4 regions of the Halobacillus amylolyticus genome follow, and region 2 is predicted to be linked to each of the others. Evidence: riboswitches for the same ligand, from Rfam matches in the RefSeq annotation. Region 2 holds a riboswitch; each other region holds the start of a gene.

Region 1 (4,215 bases), 500 kb from region 2:
GGAGTTTCACGAGTTGACAATATAATTCCTGCCCGTGGGAGGAATAACCTAAGGGCGAGCATAGCTTGAACCATATTTTGATCCGTTACATGAATTTCAGGTTGAAAACTTCCTGCATTCGGCTGTATTCTCGGAAACGAAACGCCAATTTCCGCATCTAAGTATTTGTCTTGGAGGTAACTTCCGTGTAAACCAGTGAGATAACTTTCTTTGCGCCAATCTTCAAGACCAAGCAAAGCTCCGATCGTAACAGATCTCATCCCAGCCTGACACCCTCGCTCAGGTGTATCCAAGCGATACTTGTAAAACCGCTTCGGTCCCTTCGTATGAAGATCACGATAAATTTTTTCGTCGTATGTTTCCTGAAAAACCGTCAGCGTATCAATTCCGCTCGCCACCAAGGCTTCATAATCCTCGAGGTCCATCGGCTGAACCTCGAGTCCTACTGATGAAAAATACTTTCTGAGAACCTTCATGATTTTTGTTAAGTAATCAACAGATGAATGCACACGGGATTCCCCCGAAAGGATGATAATTTGTTCAATTCCTTTCGTGGATATCGCCTGAGCTTCTTCCTCCACTTCTTCCATTGTTAAACGCCTTCTAGGAAAAACGTTCTCTACACTAAAGCTGCAATACTTACATGTGTTAACACAGTAATCGGAGACATAAAGCGGCTGAAATAGCTGCATGGTATAGCCAAAGTGCTGCACTGTGAGCTGGTGTGCCTTCTGAGCCATTTCTTCTATGTAACCTTCTGCAGCGGGCGACAATAGAGTGAAATAATCCTGATCAGTTAGAGAATCTTTTTGTAAAACTTTCTCGACATCCCTTGCCGTCACCTCATCAAATAATGAACTAAACGGCTGATCTTTCAACTTTTCATACACGTTATAGAAACTCATTATTAACCCCTCCTGTTGAAGTTAAAAATCCCGTTAGCGGTGAGGAGGCTTTTGCCTGAAAAGACGATTGCCCGGGTCCTGAAATGTAAGCCATTCTCCCTGCTCTAACCGCCATATCAAAAGCCTTCGCCATAGCCACAGGGTCCTTCGCTGTTGCAATCGCTGTATTCACAAGGACAGCATCCGAGCCCATTTCCATCGCTTCCGCTGCCTCAGAAGGTTTGCCAATCCCTGCATCTACGACAATGGGAACATCGATTTCATCAATCATAATCCGGATCATTTCCTTCATCCGAATACCCCGGTTCGAACCAATTGGAGATCCCAGCGGCATGATCGCTGCAGCCCCGGCCTCTTCCATGCGTTTCGCTGCCATTAAGTCAGGACTCATATAAGCCAGGACAACAAATCCTTCGTCTACCAAGATTTTCGTGGCTTTAATCGTCTCCTCATTATCGGGAAGAAGGTATTTTTGATCGGAAATGACCTCAATCTTGACCCAGTTTCCCATTCCGCTAGCCTTTCCAAGTCGTGCAATCCGCACCGCTTCTTCAGCCGTCCTCGCCCCTGAGGTATTCGGCATTAACGTTGCCTGCTTTGGAATATCATTAACGATATGCTTGCCAGACCCATCTAGATCCACCCGCCTAATCGCAACCGTAACAACCTGTGAATGAGACTGTTCAATCGCATCCCGCATTACACTATGGTCAGCAAATTTCCCTGTTCCTGTAAACAAACGACTTTCAAGCTCTATCCCCGCGATGACTAACGGATCTCTCATAACATCTCCCCCTCGTTAAGTTTCCATTAAAAAAAGCTCACCCGCGTTATGGGTGAGCTTCGATTTACCTTATGCAATACACGTTTACATTCAGCCTCGAAAGCTTCCCTACGCTGGTTCTAACCAAGTCAGGTTCAAAGGGTCGGAAATGTTTTCCTCTCAGCCACATGCATGGCACCCCTAGCTCTTTTCTTGTTCAATTATTGAAAACCTTTTCTTAAGGATAGCAAAACTCTTCCAGTTTGTGAACCAGTTTTTTCTTGTTCACCTCATCACACTTCCCCCAGAAATCTTCATAGACTCTCCAATGATATTCCCAGCTGTCTCAGATAATAAAAACACAATCGTATTCGCTACTTCTTCAGCAGTAGAAATCCGCCCCGAAGGAATCCCTTCTTCTGCAACCTTCAATTGCTCTTCAAAACTACGATTGTTCCGTTCGCCTTTGGAGCGAATCGACTCCCGCCCCATTTCTGTATCCACATAGCCAGGGCAAACTGCATTAACCCGAATATTGTGCTCAATCGCCTCAATTGCAAGCGACTGAGTAAACCCAGTCACCGCAAATTTCGAAGCACTATAGGCGATGTTCGCATGCGTCCCGCGCAAGCCTGATAAAGAGGATAGATTTACGATTGCCCCCTCGCTCTGAGGCTTCATCTTCTCATAAGCAAGCTGTGTCAGTAACACTGTAGAAAAATAGTTCAGCTCCATTACGTTACGAAGCTCGTCTTCCGTTAGATTGTCGAGTGTGCCTCCCCCGACCACCCCGGCTGAGTTGACAAGTCCAGTAATAGCTCCATTTGTCTGGATTGCCTCATCCACCAAATATCTCCGGCTTTCCTCGTCATTAAGTTCGGCGGTGTGAACATATACTTCTACAGAGTCATTCAACTTTTCACATTCCTTTTTAAGGTTGTTCAGCTTTTCCTCCCTTCGTCCCGTTATCGTTACGTTGGCTCCTGATCGCACCACAGCTTTTGTCGTTTCATAACCGATGCCCCGGTAGCTCCGGTAATTAGGATATGTCTGTCCTTAAGAGCTTCATTTGAAAAAATACTACTCATTCGATTTGACCTCCTTTTTATCTATGTCTTTCCATAACCTTTCTATTTATAACTGAAACCATTGCATACATTAACATGGCTACGTACAATAGTCTTATGTGACTAGAAAGGAAGATTTTATGTATCGTTCAGTAGGTTTTTGGAAACGTCTCGTAGCAGGTATTTTAGATTCTATTATTGTGATGCTCCCAATTTCCCTATTAGGAATGCTTTTATTTGGATGGGAGTTCGACAGCCCTTATTCTAACTGGATTACCCTCCCCTACTCTTTGTTCCTTCCAGTTTTATGGAAGGGGTATATTGTCGGTAAAAGAATTATGGGAATACGTATTATAAAGGTTAATGGGAATAACGTCGGAGTCGGAACGATGTTCATGCGTTTGATCGTAGGCGGACTCGTGTATGCCTTAACATTAGGAATTGGCCTCATTGTCAGTGCCTTTATGGTCGGAATCAGGGAAGACAACCGCTCTATTCATGACTTTATAGCTGGAACTTATGTTACAGAGGCAAAACCAGGCGAAGTATAAAATAAGGTAACAAAAAAAGCGAGCACATCAATGTGCTCGCTTTCTATAAAACTATCTTAGAAAAACATGATCGCCGATAACTGTTGTTACTTCTTGATCACTCAAAAACTCACTAGTCGCTTTATCAGGATTATAGAAAAACAGTGACTCACGATCATATCCCTGATAATCCAATGCCTCTTCAACAGCACGTTTAGATTCTTCACTTGCAGGCTGATTAATTGTACCATTCATTACAGGAGAGAACTGGTACCCATCATAAATCACACCATATATAGAATCAGGATACTTATCACTAGACACCCTGTTTAAAACAACCGTAGCGACCGCAACTTTACCAGCATAGCTTTCTCCTTTAGCTTCTGCTTCTACTAATCTAGCAAGCAGATCTTCTTCAGATTCACTAGGCAGAACAGGCAGTTCCAACTGCTCGTCTGGATAAATTTCATTCCTCTCCATGTTGTTCATTTCTTTAAGCTGCTGAACAGGAATTCCGTAATGATTGGCAATTTTATATAAAGACTCACCTTTTTGAACGGTATGAGTGCTGCTGTGTGCGAAAACTTGGCTTGTAAACGTCAATGAACAGGCGATTGCGACAGACACAATCATCATTCGTTTTACTATCATGATTTACCTCCTTGATGTTTAATCTTTTTACAAGGTAACACATGTATTTACAGGTTATCACTATTAATTATTTCCATTGTTTCCATGTAGGTGGGTAAATTGTTAGACCGACCAGCCTGCTCATTCATCCTTTCACTCATCACCTGAAGCTGAAACCCTTATCTTTCAGCCTTTTTTATGCCTCGCTGATTTGTGTTCAATGTTAATACTATAATTCCGAAAAGCAGTAATCCGATACCTATCCATGACACTCCTGACAAGCGTTCCCCAACGAGAAACACACCCAAGCTCCGCCAAAG
Region 2 (4,215 bases):
CGTCATATAAAAAGTCGACCGCTTCTCCCTTCATATGACCACCTTTTACTAAGGCAGCACCAGCACCAAATCTCGTAACCATTTGCTGTGCTGCTTCTTTCATATCCTCACTGCTCTCCATCGATTCCCCTAAAATATCCTCTGCCTCAGGGATATTCGGTGTCACAAGCGAAGTTAGCGGCAGTAAATTCTCACGGAGCCATACGCGGGACTCCTCTTCAATCAGAGGATCACCGCTTTGGGCAACCATGACAGGGTCCATCACGTAAGGTGCTGACACCTGCGGAACCCACTCGGCAACCGCCTTCATCATACTGACGTTTGAGATCATCCCTGTTTTGAAAGCATGGACAGGCATGTCAGAAGAAATCGCCTCAAGCTGATCTTTCAGCATCTCAATGGGAAGATGATGAACACTCTTCACCCCCGTAGTATTTTGAGCAACGATGGAAGTGATTACACTCATCCCGTAGCTTTGTAATTCTTGAAACGTCTTTAAGTCAGCTTGAATACCGGCACCACCACTCGGGTCGGTGCCAGCAATTGTTAACGCACAGGCTGCTTGCTTCATTTCGAACTCACCGCCTCCCCTGTCGGCCATTCTTCACAAGTGTACGCCATTTCCCAGAAATTCAATTCAAGTTGGCAACTCTTTCGAAAGGCATCTTTCATACGACGCAGCTCAACCTCTGACGCTTCTTCGGCGAGCTCATCAAGACGTTCACACATGGCCATTGATAGCGTATCAAAATCCTCATTCGCGTAGAACTCTATCCAAGGATAGAACGTGTGATTCGGTGTCGGCTGATACTTTTTCATCAAGTGGTTGCCAATTTCAACGTACGTCCATGGACATGGAAGCAAAGCGGCCAGAATTTCGCCGAGGCCGCCCATTTGCGCATGATACATCATGTGTTTGACGTAGTGATCAGCTGTCGGCGGCAATGGATAGCCTTGTAGTTCGTCATAACCTGCCCCAATCACATCGCAAAAGTTGTGGTGTGGGTGTGTTTCGCTATTTAATACAAAACCGACTTGTTCACTAAAATAACCCATGTCGCGGCGTTCGGTTGACTTCGAAATCGCGACACCATACACGTGCATAAAAGCGTTTAAGTATTCATAATCGGCTTTAATGTAGTGGGCTAAGGCTTGTTCTGGAACCTCACCTTTCCCGATTCCCTCAACAAAGGGGTGGTTAAAAATTGCTTCAAATAACTCATTATTTTCTTTTCTAACTATTTCGGTAAATGTCATAAATTTTGCCTCCTTAATTTTAAAAAAGAAGCTACTAAGAGGTTTTGTGAGGCTACTTCCCTTTCGCTGGTATTACCCAGATCAGGTTCCAAGGGACTAAGGAAGAATCCTTATCTCAGCGCACTCGCGCCCCTAGTAGTTTCCGAAAGTCATAGATTTGGTTGTGGGATAGCGTTCGATTGACGCAATCTAGATACGACAAACAAGCCAAGTAAAGCACCGGTTGTACTGCTTATAAGAAATGATGGTAAAAAGGCTAAGGCTCCCGCCGAACTGCCCATTAGAACATTTGCATAGGGGACAGAGAACAGCGCACCAATCATGCCAGAACCAATCATTTCGCCTGACGCTGCCATCCAGGGTTTTTTAGACCATTTGTAAAAGTAACCCGCGAGCAGGGCTCCAATCATGCCTCCTGGAAACGCAAGCAATGTACCGAGTCCTAGCAGATTTCGTAGCAAGCCGATCGTAAAAGCGATTCCGACCGCTGGGATCGGCCCAAGCGTGATGGCTGCCATCACATTGACGGCATGCTGAACAGGGTAAGCTTTAGCAATACCGGCCGGAAACCAAAGCAACTGGGACCCAAGCGTTCCAATTGCCACAAATATCGCCATCGTCGTTAATAGTCGAGTACGATTCACGTCGTTTCCTCCTTTCTTTAAATGTAGATCAAGAAACCTTCACACACATTGAGGGAAGCGATTGAACACTAAAAAAGCCAGATCCTAGAGTGGACCTGGCTTCGAATGGATAAAGTCATAAGACATTTCGTCTGACTACTTCCCTCCGCTGGTGTTAACCAGATCAGGTTCATAAGAGTCGGAAAGCTTACTTGCTTTCCTCTCAGCCCACACTCGGGCCCCCCTAGTAGTTTTACTAACTATTCACTTGGTTGATTTCATCATAACAAAGCATTTTTCGTTTGTCACTGTTCACTCTTCCACTTTTTTCAACATCCATAACCTAACACTAAGCTCAAGCAAAAACAAGTCGTCGGCATTTAACAGTGATAATCCCGTTAATTGCTCAATGTTACGTAATCTATGAAGTAAGGACTGACGATGCAAAGTCAAGGCCCTCGCTGTTTGACTCACATTACTGTTATATTTGTTATAAACAATAAACGTCTGAATGAGATCGGTCTGCCGCTTCTGATCATATTCAATTAAAGGCTGCAGTGTATCTTTCACAATGCTCTCAATTTCTTTTTCATGGGAAAGAGCCATAAGAAGCCTGTTCATTCGGGTATCACTAAAAAAGGTGCGGTTTCCTTCCTCGTGCTGTTGTTTTCCAATATTTAAAGCAGTTACAGCTTCATCGTAGCTTTGGTGGAAAGAAAGAATTCCTCTTTTATGAAAAGATATTCCCCAGGAAATATTTATTCCAGCAAGTAATTCGTTTAATCTCCGTTCAATGAGATCGAGAAATTGATTACTTGTCTCGACATACGGATGGCTATCTGCTTCCAAGTAGACGATCACTTCTCCGTCCTCAAATGTTGCCATCGTTCGCCGTTTCAGAACCTCACCGGCGTGGGTGACCTCTTTTTGAATATAATAATTGCGGCTGTGCATTGATGAGGACTGTACTTTGTGATCTGTTGACCCGATAAGGTTATCTACCTTTTTCTTGAAGCGGATGGAACCGACAAGGCAAATGTATGGAAGGGTTAAGTCATAGCCTAACAATTGGGCTTTTGACAGCATTTGTTTATCTAAGTTGATATCATTCTTGGCTAGGTCTAATAGGAAATGATCTCTAAGCCGGATTTCTGTCATTTCAATGGCATCTTCTTTTACAAAATATAGAGCACAAGCGGTTAGCGCATGCTCTAGAATGTTTAGGACAGGCCATGTTAGTTCTTCATCACCTTTTGGTTGAAATAGAAGGTAGCCTTGCTTTTTATGATTAGACAGAATAGTAAGTTGATAGCAGTATTGCACACCAATCTTATATTCTTCAATGTAATGATAGAGAGGGTGATCACGAAATGGAGTATCCTCTGCCGGAATCAGTTCGTAATCCCCTTCAGTCACGCCGTTCAAGACATCGATCATTTTCTGGTCAAAGTCATAATTAGCACGCACAATTTTATTGTGGTCACTGATCGCGACAGGAATCCTTGAATGTTGATAAAGAATGGTCATGATTTCTTGCAAGCCTTTTCCATTTAGTACACAATTTATTAACTCTTGTCTGATTCCTTCGGCATGCCTTTGTTCGACTTCTTTCTCTTTGCTAATTTCAATTAATACATCCTGCAAAATATCTCCGAAGCGGACGTCCCATGGAATTTCGATGATGATAAAGTTCTCGTCGAAGGCAAGCTGCTGGATGCGATCAGGAATTTTGAAAATGTGCCGTCCTGTAGCAAAAGCAAGGGCAGATGCCCCTGATTGCATAACATCCTTGACATAAGTTTCTAAACAATTAGGGTCATCCCCGCAACCAACCCCTGTACTGAGCACAAACTCGTTTTTTCGAACAAAATTCTCTACAGGTGTTTCAATGACTGAAATCCATTCTACATAATTGGTTTCTACACTCTCTTGCCCAACATGGACTTTTGCCGACTTCATTACAGGTAATTGCAAGACATCCTTCACAGTTATTCCCATCCATCACACCCCGCAAGCTTATCTAGTTTCAAGCAACTCACGCACCGTTTCATGGTCTACATTATTACCACTGACAATCACCACAATTGTACGCTCTTTCCCCTTCTTTTTTAGAAGCAGCTGCCCAACCCCTGCACCTGCTGCACCTTCTATCACCATTTTATGATGCTCAATCATAAACAATACCCCTTCTGATATTGCCTTTTCAGAGAGAAGAAGACTTTCATCCATATACTGCTGTGTTAATGAAAAGGTGTGCTCGTTATTCGGTCCAATCCCACCTAATAAACTGTCTGCTATTGTAGGCGACTCAGCCATTTTTACTGGATATCCTTGT
Region 3 (4,215 bases), 1.0 Mb from region 2:
GGCTTGAAGTTTCCAACGCCTGCCCCAATTGCTGAGGAACTTGCGGCTGAACTTGAAGCAAAAGGTGCCGACATGGTAATGGTAACCTCTCACCTTCCTGGCTGGCATGAGGAAGAAACAGATAAAATTATGGGTGAACTGGCACAACTGGCAAACTCATCTGAAGGCGGACTGGATGCCCTTGTCGGTGGTCACTCCCACGAACGAGTAGCTAGGCATGTGAATGGGATTCCGGTTGTAGAAGCTGACCGTTATACAAACGCGATTGGCCACATTCAGTTGTTTGTCGATCCTGAATCAGAGGAAATCTATGATTCTGAAATCGACATGCTAGAAACATATGAGCACCTAGCTGGTGAAGATGAAAGCGTTCGCGAGATTGTAGACTACTATAAGCAACAAGTAGAAGAAGTAAAGAGCGAGGTCGTTTCCACTACAGAAGGGCCGCTGACTCGTGAACGCAAGTACGGCGACCTTGGTGTCAGCCAGCTTGGAAATATGATTACTGATGCAATGCGTGAACGTGCAAATGCAGACATTGCCTTCCAAAACAGTGGCGGTATCCGCACAGATATTAATGCAGGTGAGATTACGTACGGTGAAGTATTTGAAGTGCTTCCTTTTGACAACTATAACGTAACAGCAGAAATGACTGGGCAGCAGCTTAAGGAAATCTTAGAAGGGCCAGCTCCCGATGATTGGAACTTTATGAAGATTCAGTTTTCAGGAATGAATGTTGTCTATGATCCTTCACAGTCTGATGGAGAGCGCGTGACTTCCATTAAGTTGACTGATGGCACACCTGTTTATACGAATGGTGAATTTTCTGATCAGACGTTTACGGTTGTGACGAACAACTTCCTTTCTACAGGTGAAGGTGATGGTTATACGACCTTTGGTGAAGTGGAATGGGCATCGCATCCTGACTTTCAGCGTGAATTGTTTGCTGATTACTTGCGAGAGATGCAAGCGAGTGGGGAGACGATTGTTCCAGCTGAAGCGTTTGATGGTCGTTTAATTCAAGAGTAATACGAAATAGTTAAGCCAGCAGAATGTGGGGATTCTGCTGGCTTTTTTTACGATCATAATCTAATAATCATCTTCTGTTTTTCATACCATAACTTTAGTTAGGGCGTTATAAATTGACCAACTCGTCACTAGTTCCAAACGCTTTAATAGCTTGGCTACAGACATCGCACCGTAGTTTTAAGAAATTAATCCATAACCAATCCACCATCAACGACTAAGTTTTGCCCCGTAACTGCACGACTCCATGGTGATGCAAAAAATAAGGTTGCATCAGCTAGTTCCTCAGGGGTTGTCACTTGTTTTAACGGCGTATTTTCACTAATCATCTCGAACACTTCATCAGGAGTCGATGCACTTGCATCCGTTTTTTGCAATAACCCGCCCGAAACCATATTCACCGTAATACCATGAGCTCCCACGTCACGAGCCATGTTTCTAGTAAAACCGAGTAATGCCGCTTTGCTTGTATTATAGTCATGATAAGGAACAACAGGGTTTTGAAATAGGTTGGTACCGATGTTAATGATTCTTCCAAATTTCAGGGCGCACATTCCTTCATAAGCTGCTTGTATTGTGTGTAATGCTGCTTTTACACTCCCTTCTAATTGCATTTGGTACTCTTCCCAAGTTACGGTTTCTGCTGTATTCCGGTTAGCGGCATCAAACTTAAAATTAACCAGGGCATTGTTGATGACTGTTGTAACGGCTTGGCCAAAATGCATTTCAGCTTGATCAAACATTGCTTGAACTTGTTCTTTGTCGAGAATATCTGCCTGAACCGCCAAAGCACGGTCACCAATACTTTCAACGACTTCCTGCGCTTTCTTTTCACTTTGATTATAGTTAACAATAACCCTTGCTCCCTCACGTCCGAAAGCTTTGGCAATTTCTGCTCCCAATCCCCTGCTTGCCCCAGTTATCAATACAATTTGATCTTTAATTTCCACTGTTATATTTCTCCTCTCAGTATTCAAAAAATCCCCCATCAATTTCTCAAGTGTGGAAATACTTCCTGAAATGAAACAAATAAAAAACAGCACCACATAAAAGTGATCCTGTTATACCAATTAATCAACATGATTAACGCTAACATCATCACTTCCCTTCGCTGGTATTAACCAAATCAGGTTCAGAGGGTCAAAGAAATGTCATTTCCTTTCTCAGCCAAATGGCTCCCCTAGTGAATATTATTCTTATATTATTTTCTAGAGTTTAACACACAAAGTTAGCCTTGTCTTGTAACATTTAAAATTGGATGTCCATTTGTCAGGGTGGATTCTTGAAATAGATGTAAATGGGATATTTTTCACCTTTTAACGAATACTCTAAGTAAGAAGATAGGAGGTTTTTATATGAAAAATGACTACAAGTTAGCAACTCTTTCAGAGACTGAACGAGAAAAATTAGAAAACCTTGAAAAGGAATTTGGAAAAGTACTCATTGCTTGGGAAGGAAAAAGGTAACCAACCTCCGTATCCCTCACGGCGGTATTTTGTTTCCAGCTTCCTACTAAGCTGGAAACCTTGTCTTTAGCTAACCGAACGACCTTCATCGCTCGGGACTTGAATCCTATAGCTTCGACCCATGCCGGCTACAAAAATAAAACCGTCTCGGGCTTGTCTCGAGACGGTTGGTATATTATCTTAGAGACTTATGTTTTGGACCCTTCTGAGCCTTACTGTCTGTCAATGCAAACGCACTATCTACGGCCGCGTAAGCATTCACATAGCCAGTGCCGACTTCCCACGCTTCATATCCTGGCATGTTCGTAGTAGTTTCTGTCAAGATTTCAAATACTTCGTCAGGGGACAGCGTCGGATTGGCTTCAAGCATCAACATGACTATACCTGCAACGTGTGGCGTAGCCATGGATGTTCCACTTAACGTAGTATAATACGGCAGAAAAGCAGTGGGTATATTTTCTACGTCGGTAGTCGTATTAAGTACTCCTACCGGTGACAGAGTTCTGGTTGACACGATGTTTAAACCTGGAGCTGTTAGGTCAGGCCGGTTGAAATACGTATAGGTTTCACCTTCGATAGTAAACGTGCCGCTTTCACCTTTCACACCGCGGGAAGAAAAATCAGCAAGCTCATTTTCAAAGGTACCTGCTGCCACAGAAATTACCCAAGGCGCGAGAGAATACGGATTCATCGTATCTGCCCCAGGACCAGCATTACCGGCGGCAAATGTCACAACCATTCCCCGTTCATACGCCGCTTTACTAGCAACATTGACTGGACCATTCGGATCGAATTCACCTGATGAACCCCAAGAATTTGTAATAACGCGAATGTCAAATTCCGCCTGATGGGTTAAAGCGTAGTCAAATCCGCCAATAGCATCAAGAATAAAGAGAGCACCGCCGGAACCATAGCCGACTAAATCAGCACCCGGGGCAACACCTTCGTATTTTCCGTTAGACATTTGTCCTGTTCCACCCACAGTACCAGCAACATGTGTCCCATGCCCGGAATTTGTATCCGTGTTCACAACGCCCTCTTGATACGTCACAGGGCCAATATCGCTATAGGCATGTAAGTTAATGGAGCTAAGTACGTTTTCAACCAGATGGGAACCATATTCCAAGTCTGCATGTGTGCCGTCAACCCCGCTATCATGAACAAGAACGGAACCCCCTTCTCCGGTAACAGGAAGACCTTCGTTCCTTTTTGTCATTTGATCATCCGTACGAACCTGATCAACTCCTGTAAGTTCTGTGGCCTTCTCGTTAAAGTAAGACAGCTTTCTGTTCAAGTAGAGAGAACGAACTCCTTCTGCTTGTGCTAATTTATCAATCTGACTTTCTGTTGCTAAGACACCGGCAACTGGAAGGGCCTTCATGGTAACCCCTTCCGTCAATCCAATCTTTTCGAGTAAAGCAACATTTTGAGTAGTTGGGGCTCCTTCACCTTCAAAAGTGACCACCACTTCAAACGGCCCTGTCTCCGTTTCTAATGCTTTATTTAGGTGGGGATCGATAGAAACGTTTACACCTGTTTCAGCATTCACACCTAATCCACTTGGAAAAAGTGAAACAAGTAAGGTCAAGATTGCAGCCAATGATAAAACAATACTTGCTCTTTTCTTCATGTTTGTGAGTCTCCTCCTTTTTATTAATCTTCTAAAATCCTTTTCCGCACTATACTAACACAAAATTTAAAATTTTCAGTATACACGGTTTAA
Region 4 (4,215 bases), 140 kb from region 2:
CTGGCATCCAAATCCCTTGCTCCTGCAATGTATGTCTATGGATGGAGATCCCTTGTCTGATCGGCCCGTCATAAAAAATGCTTCCACTTCGATTCATCATCAGACCCCGTTCGATAAAAGAAACCCAGCCATCCAGTTGATGTTCGATAACGATCAGCGCAAACCCCTTATCCTTTTGGAGCTTTTCGATCGTTTCAATAAAATCACGGGTAGCTTTCGGATCAAGATTAGCGGTTGGTTCATCAAGAATTAACAGCTCGGGCTCCATGGCAAGCACACAGGCCAAAGCAAGTTTTTGCTTCTGCCCACCAGATAACGTGCTTATCGCCCTCAGCTTTACACCTTCTAAACCAACTAGAAGCAAAGCTTGATCAATCAGACCAGATATTTTTTCAACAGGTGTACCCATATTTTCTAGGCCGAACGCCACTTCATCCTCGACCGTTATCATACAAAATTGACTGTCTGGATCTTGAAAAACAACACCGGCATGCTGACTCATTTCCCCTGGGGAATAGTTTTTTACAGGATGTCCTCTAAACTGAATATCACCTGTCATTGTCCCGTCCAACTCACGAGGATGAATGCCACTCAGCCCATATGTCAACGTACTTTTCCCACATCCGCTCGGCCCTAACAAAAGAAGTCTTTCCCCTTTATCCATTGAGAAACTCACATTTGACAAGACATCGTTCTCTTCGTCCTCAAATCGAATATGCAGTTGATTCACTTCTATTAATTTCATGCGGCCTTCTTCCTTCGTTGTTCTTTTCCTAATGCAAAGCCTGTCAGCACGCCCGTTTTTGCCAGTGCGTCACTTATAGTCTTCCCTAACAAGCCAGAGATGAGGGCACCACTAATTATGCGGACAACGAGCATACTGATCACGTAACCAGTCCCAAAGGCGGCGTACCCTGAGCGAAAGTATCCCCAGACGAAACTGAATAGAGCCGCTCCCGCACCAGCTAACATTAATACAGGCAGGTTATACGTTTTATACTTTGTTATCGAAAAAGCTGCTTCTGCTCCTAGACCCTGGATGATACCTGTTAAAATTAAGATCGGTCCCATGGCATTTCCAAGCAGCATTTCAACTGTTGCCGCAATGGTTTCCGATAAAAAGGCCGCTCCCTTTTTTCGTATAATATAGGCAGCTATGATAGAGACGATAAACCAAATTCCGAAGATTAGGTCATAGCCAATTGGCCCAAATAGACCGGCTAGCAGCTTTCCAACTGGTAGAAAAGCTAAATAAACAACTGCAAATACAACGGAAAGCACTGACATGACAACAATTTCTTTTAACTTCCAATTTTTAAGGCTCAATCTACTCTCCTCCTTTTGTTGACGGACTGTTTGCAGACATTGTAACCGTCATAACCGTATGTGCGGACCCTTGCTTCTCTGTTTGCTCAAACACCTGCTCAAGGCCGTTAAAAACCTTATTTCCATCCCCATCTAAACGTGTAGAGTAATGGGCTTCGTTCACCTCGACTCCTTGCTTCTTCATCTCTTCAATTTGACTATAAATTACATCCATGTAGTCCCCGCCACCCATTGGGTAAAGTGAAAACTTAGCTGCAACATCCTGACCGATCCGCTTACTTTGCGATCCGTTCAACGGGACGCCATCCTCTGCCATATAGACATCCCCTGCTGAATCTCCGGGACAGCCAATTGAATAGGTTGATTGGAAAACAACATGTTCTCCCATTTTTGCCGCCTGTAAAAACATTGCTCTGGTTACATCAAACACATGTGTCATTTGTCCTCTAACCGTTGTTGTCACGTCGTCTGTCTTTATCCATACCTTAGAAGTGTCGACCTCGTTAAGTGATGACTTAATAATCTCGACAAAAAGATCGGTCATCGGATAAATTGAAAATGAACTTCCTGTAATACGATTTGTTGATCCACAACCTTGACTCATGATTTCTTCCTCCTTTTATTAAATACAAAAAAACTGCATCCCCGAGGGAATGCAGTTACGAACGTAAGTATATGTGTATACCATTGCTATTCTACGATCGACTCCACTTCCCCACGCTAGTATTATCTAGTTCGGGTTATAAGGGTCGGAATCCATTTCCTCTCAGCCGCGTCCGCAGCTCCCCTAGTGTTCGTTAACTATATGCAGTTTTGTACAATTTCATCGTAATGGAAGGTTTCTGTTTTGTAAAGCTTATTCTTTTTCCTTAACGAGTTCGTCCATTTCCTGCACAATACTCTCAAGCTCATCTAGTCCTTGTTTTGGACTGGATAAAAATACACTTTCCAGTCGCTCAATAATATTTTCCGGCTTAATATTCATTAGGTTTAACGTTTGCCGCTGCCATTTGAATGCCGGATGATTGACATACATGCAGTTGAGTCCAAATAATACCCCCATCATGTTATGCTGGACAGAAGTCATAACGGTGTAGAGCATCAGCCAGTCTTCCCGCTCAATTAAAGCTTGACGGTTTTTCCATCTGTTTCCAAGAACAGAGTGAGCATCAATCATCGCATGACCCAATTGATCAGGATACACTTGAACTTTGGCCTTCAACCCATCCATTAGCTCTGTACCTGACACAGTTTCTCCATAATGAATCGAAGCGATCAGGCATTGACTATCTAGATCGATATCAAACTCTTTCGTTACACGTTGGACGACCTTCCGAATGGTCTCCGTTAAAAAACCGCTTATTTCAAATTTAACATCATTCACTTGAAATGTTTCTGACCATTCTTCATCTTCATAAGCGTAGAAATCCATCAGTTGCCCATCCACCTGTTCAATAACAGAAAGACGATCTTGATCTGTCGGCCCCTCGGACCACAACACATTTAGTTCTACATCGGAATAATAATCCTCCCAGCCTCTCGCAACAGATCCTGCGATATAAACAGCTTCTACTTTAGAATTTTGTTCATATACGTTTGCCACTTTTGTTGCTAATGTTTTTAAATCCATAGTCTATCAACCACCGCCTGTTCTTTAAACTGACTTTTGATAAATGGAATAAGAGACAACACGATTGATTAGTCAGAAAGCCCTTTCATACATGTGAACTAACTACTCCCTAATAACTGTTGATCCTACACATGCCAATCTGTTTCACCTTTCAATATCTTTTCCATAAGTAAAAAAATGATTTCCTTAACTTTACCAAAAATCAGAGAATGAAGCGATAAATTGTTTGATAATTTTGCAAATAAGACTTATTACCATTTCAGGGGGTTTTTTACTAAGACCTACTAAACACTTTACTCCGATCGATCTCCACACAACCATTGTGGGCAAACACCTTTAACATCGGGGTGTTTTGATAGCTGGTAGAACCGATATAATAGGTCGCTTCAAACTCTTGACGCAATATAGTTAATGCTTGGCGGTGCAATGTCTTACTCTTCCCTTTTCCACGTGCTTCAGGGATAAGCCCAAAGTAAAATAATCTACCCTCTGCTATCGTACCAGGTTCAATATGGGGCATGACTACACCAATGGGCTGTTCTCCTTCATATGCAATTAGACATGTACGCCTAAAATTAGGGCCAAGCTCTTTTTCTACACTTTTTAGTCGGTCATCCATCGTCAAATTTGACTGCGCATTCAACGAGCCTGTTATAGCTTGAGACCATATATCTTTGAATGTGTCCTCCATCCCCGGTTTCATGGTAACAAATCTATAAGCCCCTGTTTCCGCCAGGCTCAGATTTGATAGATCCCTTTTCACAGTAACAGTCACATCATGCAGCATAAATCCGGCATCGATTAGTTCTCTATCTATTTTATCAATATGATGGGGTGATTGAACTAGAATGGAAAGGGTTCCTGCTTTTTTCAAACGTTCATCTTTACCTAAATACTCTATCAGTTGAAGAAACTCCTCTTGTGATAAATGCTTCGTTTCTTCAACTGTAGTAAAGTTCTCCCCCTCCACAAATTTCACTTTTTCATAAAGCTTGGCCTTATCAAAATCACATTCTTCCATAATTGCCCTCCTTGCCATGTACTCATTTTATATTCTAACGTCCAGCCGTTTCTTTTTCATCTGGATCCATAGATGCGATACAATAGGAAATGTAAATAATGGAAGGAGTGAGGAGTTTGAATCGAGAAATTCAATTAATTAAAAGGCCAAAAACTGTCCCGACTCATGAGCATCTAAGTATCATTGAGGCTGAATCGCTGCAGCCTCAAGAAGGCGAATTGTTAGTCGAGTTGTTATA

Evidence for each region. Region 2 has a riboswitch for thiamine pyrophosphate ahead of thiW (energy coupling factor transporter S component ThiW). Riboswitches for the same ligand answer to the same signal wherever they lie in the genome.
Region 1: linked by a shared signal. The riboswitch ahead of MUO15_RS12520 (thiazole synthase) and the one ahead of thiW (energy coupling factor transporter S component ThiW) in region 2 are both predicted to bind thiamine pyrophosphate.
Region 3: linked by a shared signal. The riboswitch ahead of MUO15_RS09950 (3-oxoacyl-ACP reductase) and the one ahead of thiW (energy coupling factor transporter S component ThiW) in region 2 are both predicted to bind thiamine pyrophosphate.
Region 4: linked by a shared signal. The riboswitch ahead of MUO15_RS15780 (Ykof family thiamine-binding protein) and the one ahead of thiW (energy coupling factor transporter S component ThiW) in region 2 are both predicted to bind thiamine pyrophosphate.

The regions. Positions count from the first base shown of each region.
Region 1 covers NZ_CP095075.1:2,431,087-2,435,301, forward strand. The annotation lists gene thiH (2-iminoacetate synthase ThiH) at 1-905, opposite strand, end outside; gene MUO15_RS12520 (thiazole synthase) at 892-1,689, opposite strand; TPP riboswitch at 1,778-1,881, opposite strand; gene MUO15_RS12525 (SDR family NAD(P)-dependent oxidoreductase) at 1,954-2,664, opposite strand; gene MUO15_RS12530 (RDD family protein) at 2,876-3,286, shown strand; gene MUO15_RS12535 (cell wall hydrolase) at 3,338-3,916, opposite strand; gene MUO15_RS12540 (EamA family transporter) at 4,075-4,215, opposite strand, start outside.
Region 2 covers NZ_CP095075.1:2,930,285-2,934,499, reverse strand. The annotation lists gene thiD (bifunctional hydroxymethylpyrimidine kinase/phosphomethylpyrimidine kinase) at 1-571, opposite strand, end outside; gene tenA (thiaminase II) at 568-1,257, opposite strand; TPP riboswitch at 1,298-1,401, opposite strand; gene thiW (energy coupling factor transporter S component ThiW) at 1,407-1,901, opposite strand; TPP riboswitch at 2,025-2,136, opposite strand; gene MUO15_RS15090 (PucR family transcriptional regulator) at 2,193-3,878, opposite strand; gene MUO15_RS15085 (pyridoxal-phosphate dependent enzyme) at 3,897-4,215, opposite strand, start outside.
Region 3 covers NZ_CP095075.1:1,918,190-1,922,404, forward strand. The annotation lists gene MUO15_RS09945 (bifunctional metallophosphatase/5'-nucleotidase) at 1-1,029, shown strand, start outside; gene MUO15_RS09950 (3-oxoacyl-ACP reductase) at 1,215-1,976, opposite strand; TPP riboswitch at 2,113-2,218, opposite strand; gene MUO15_RS09955 (S8 family peptidase) at 2,668-4,122, opposite strand.
Region 4 covers NZ_CP095075.1:3,069,209-3,073,423, reverse strand. The annotation lists gene MUO15_RS15790 (ABC transporter ATP-binding protein) at 1-745, opposite strand, end outside; gene MUO15_RS15785 (ECF transporter S component) at 742-1,326, opposite strand; gene MUO15_RS15780 (Ykof family thiamine-binding protein) at 1,328-1,930, opposite strand; TPP riboswitch at 2,022-2,125, opposite strand; gene MUO15_RS15775 (DUF4037 domain-containing protein) at 2,183-2,956, opposite strand; gene MUO15_RS15770 (GNAT family N-acetyltransferase) at 3,231-3,977, opposite strand; gene MUO15_RS15765 (NADP-dependent oxidoreductase) at 4,076-4,215, shown strand, end outside.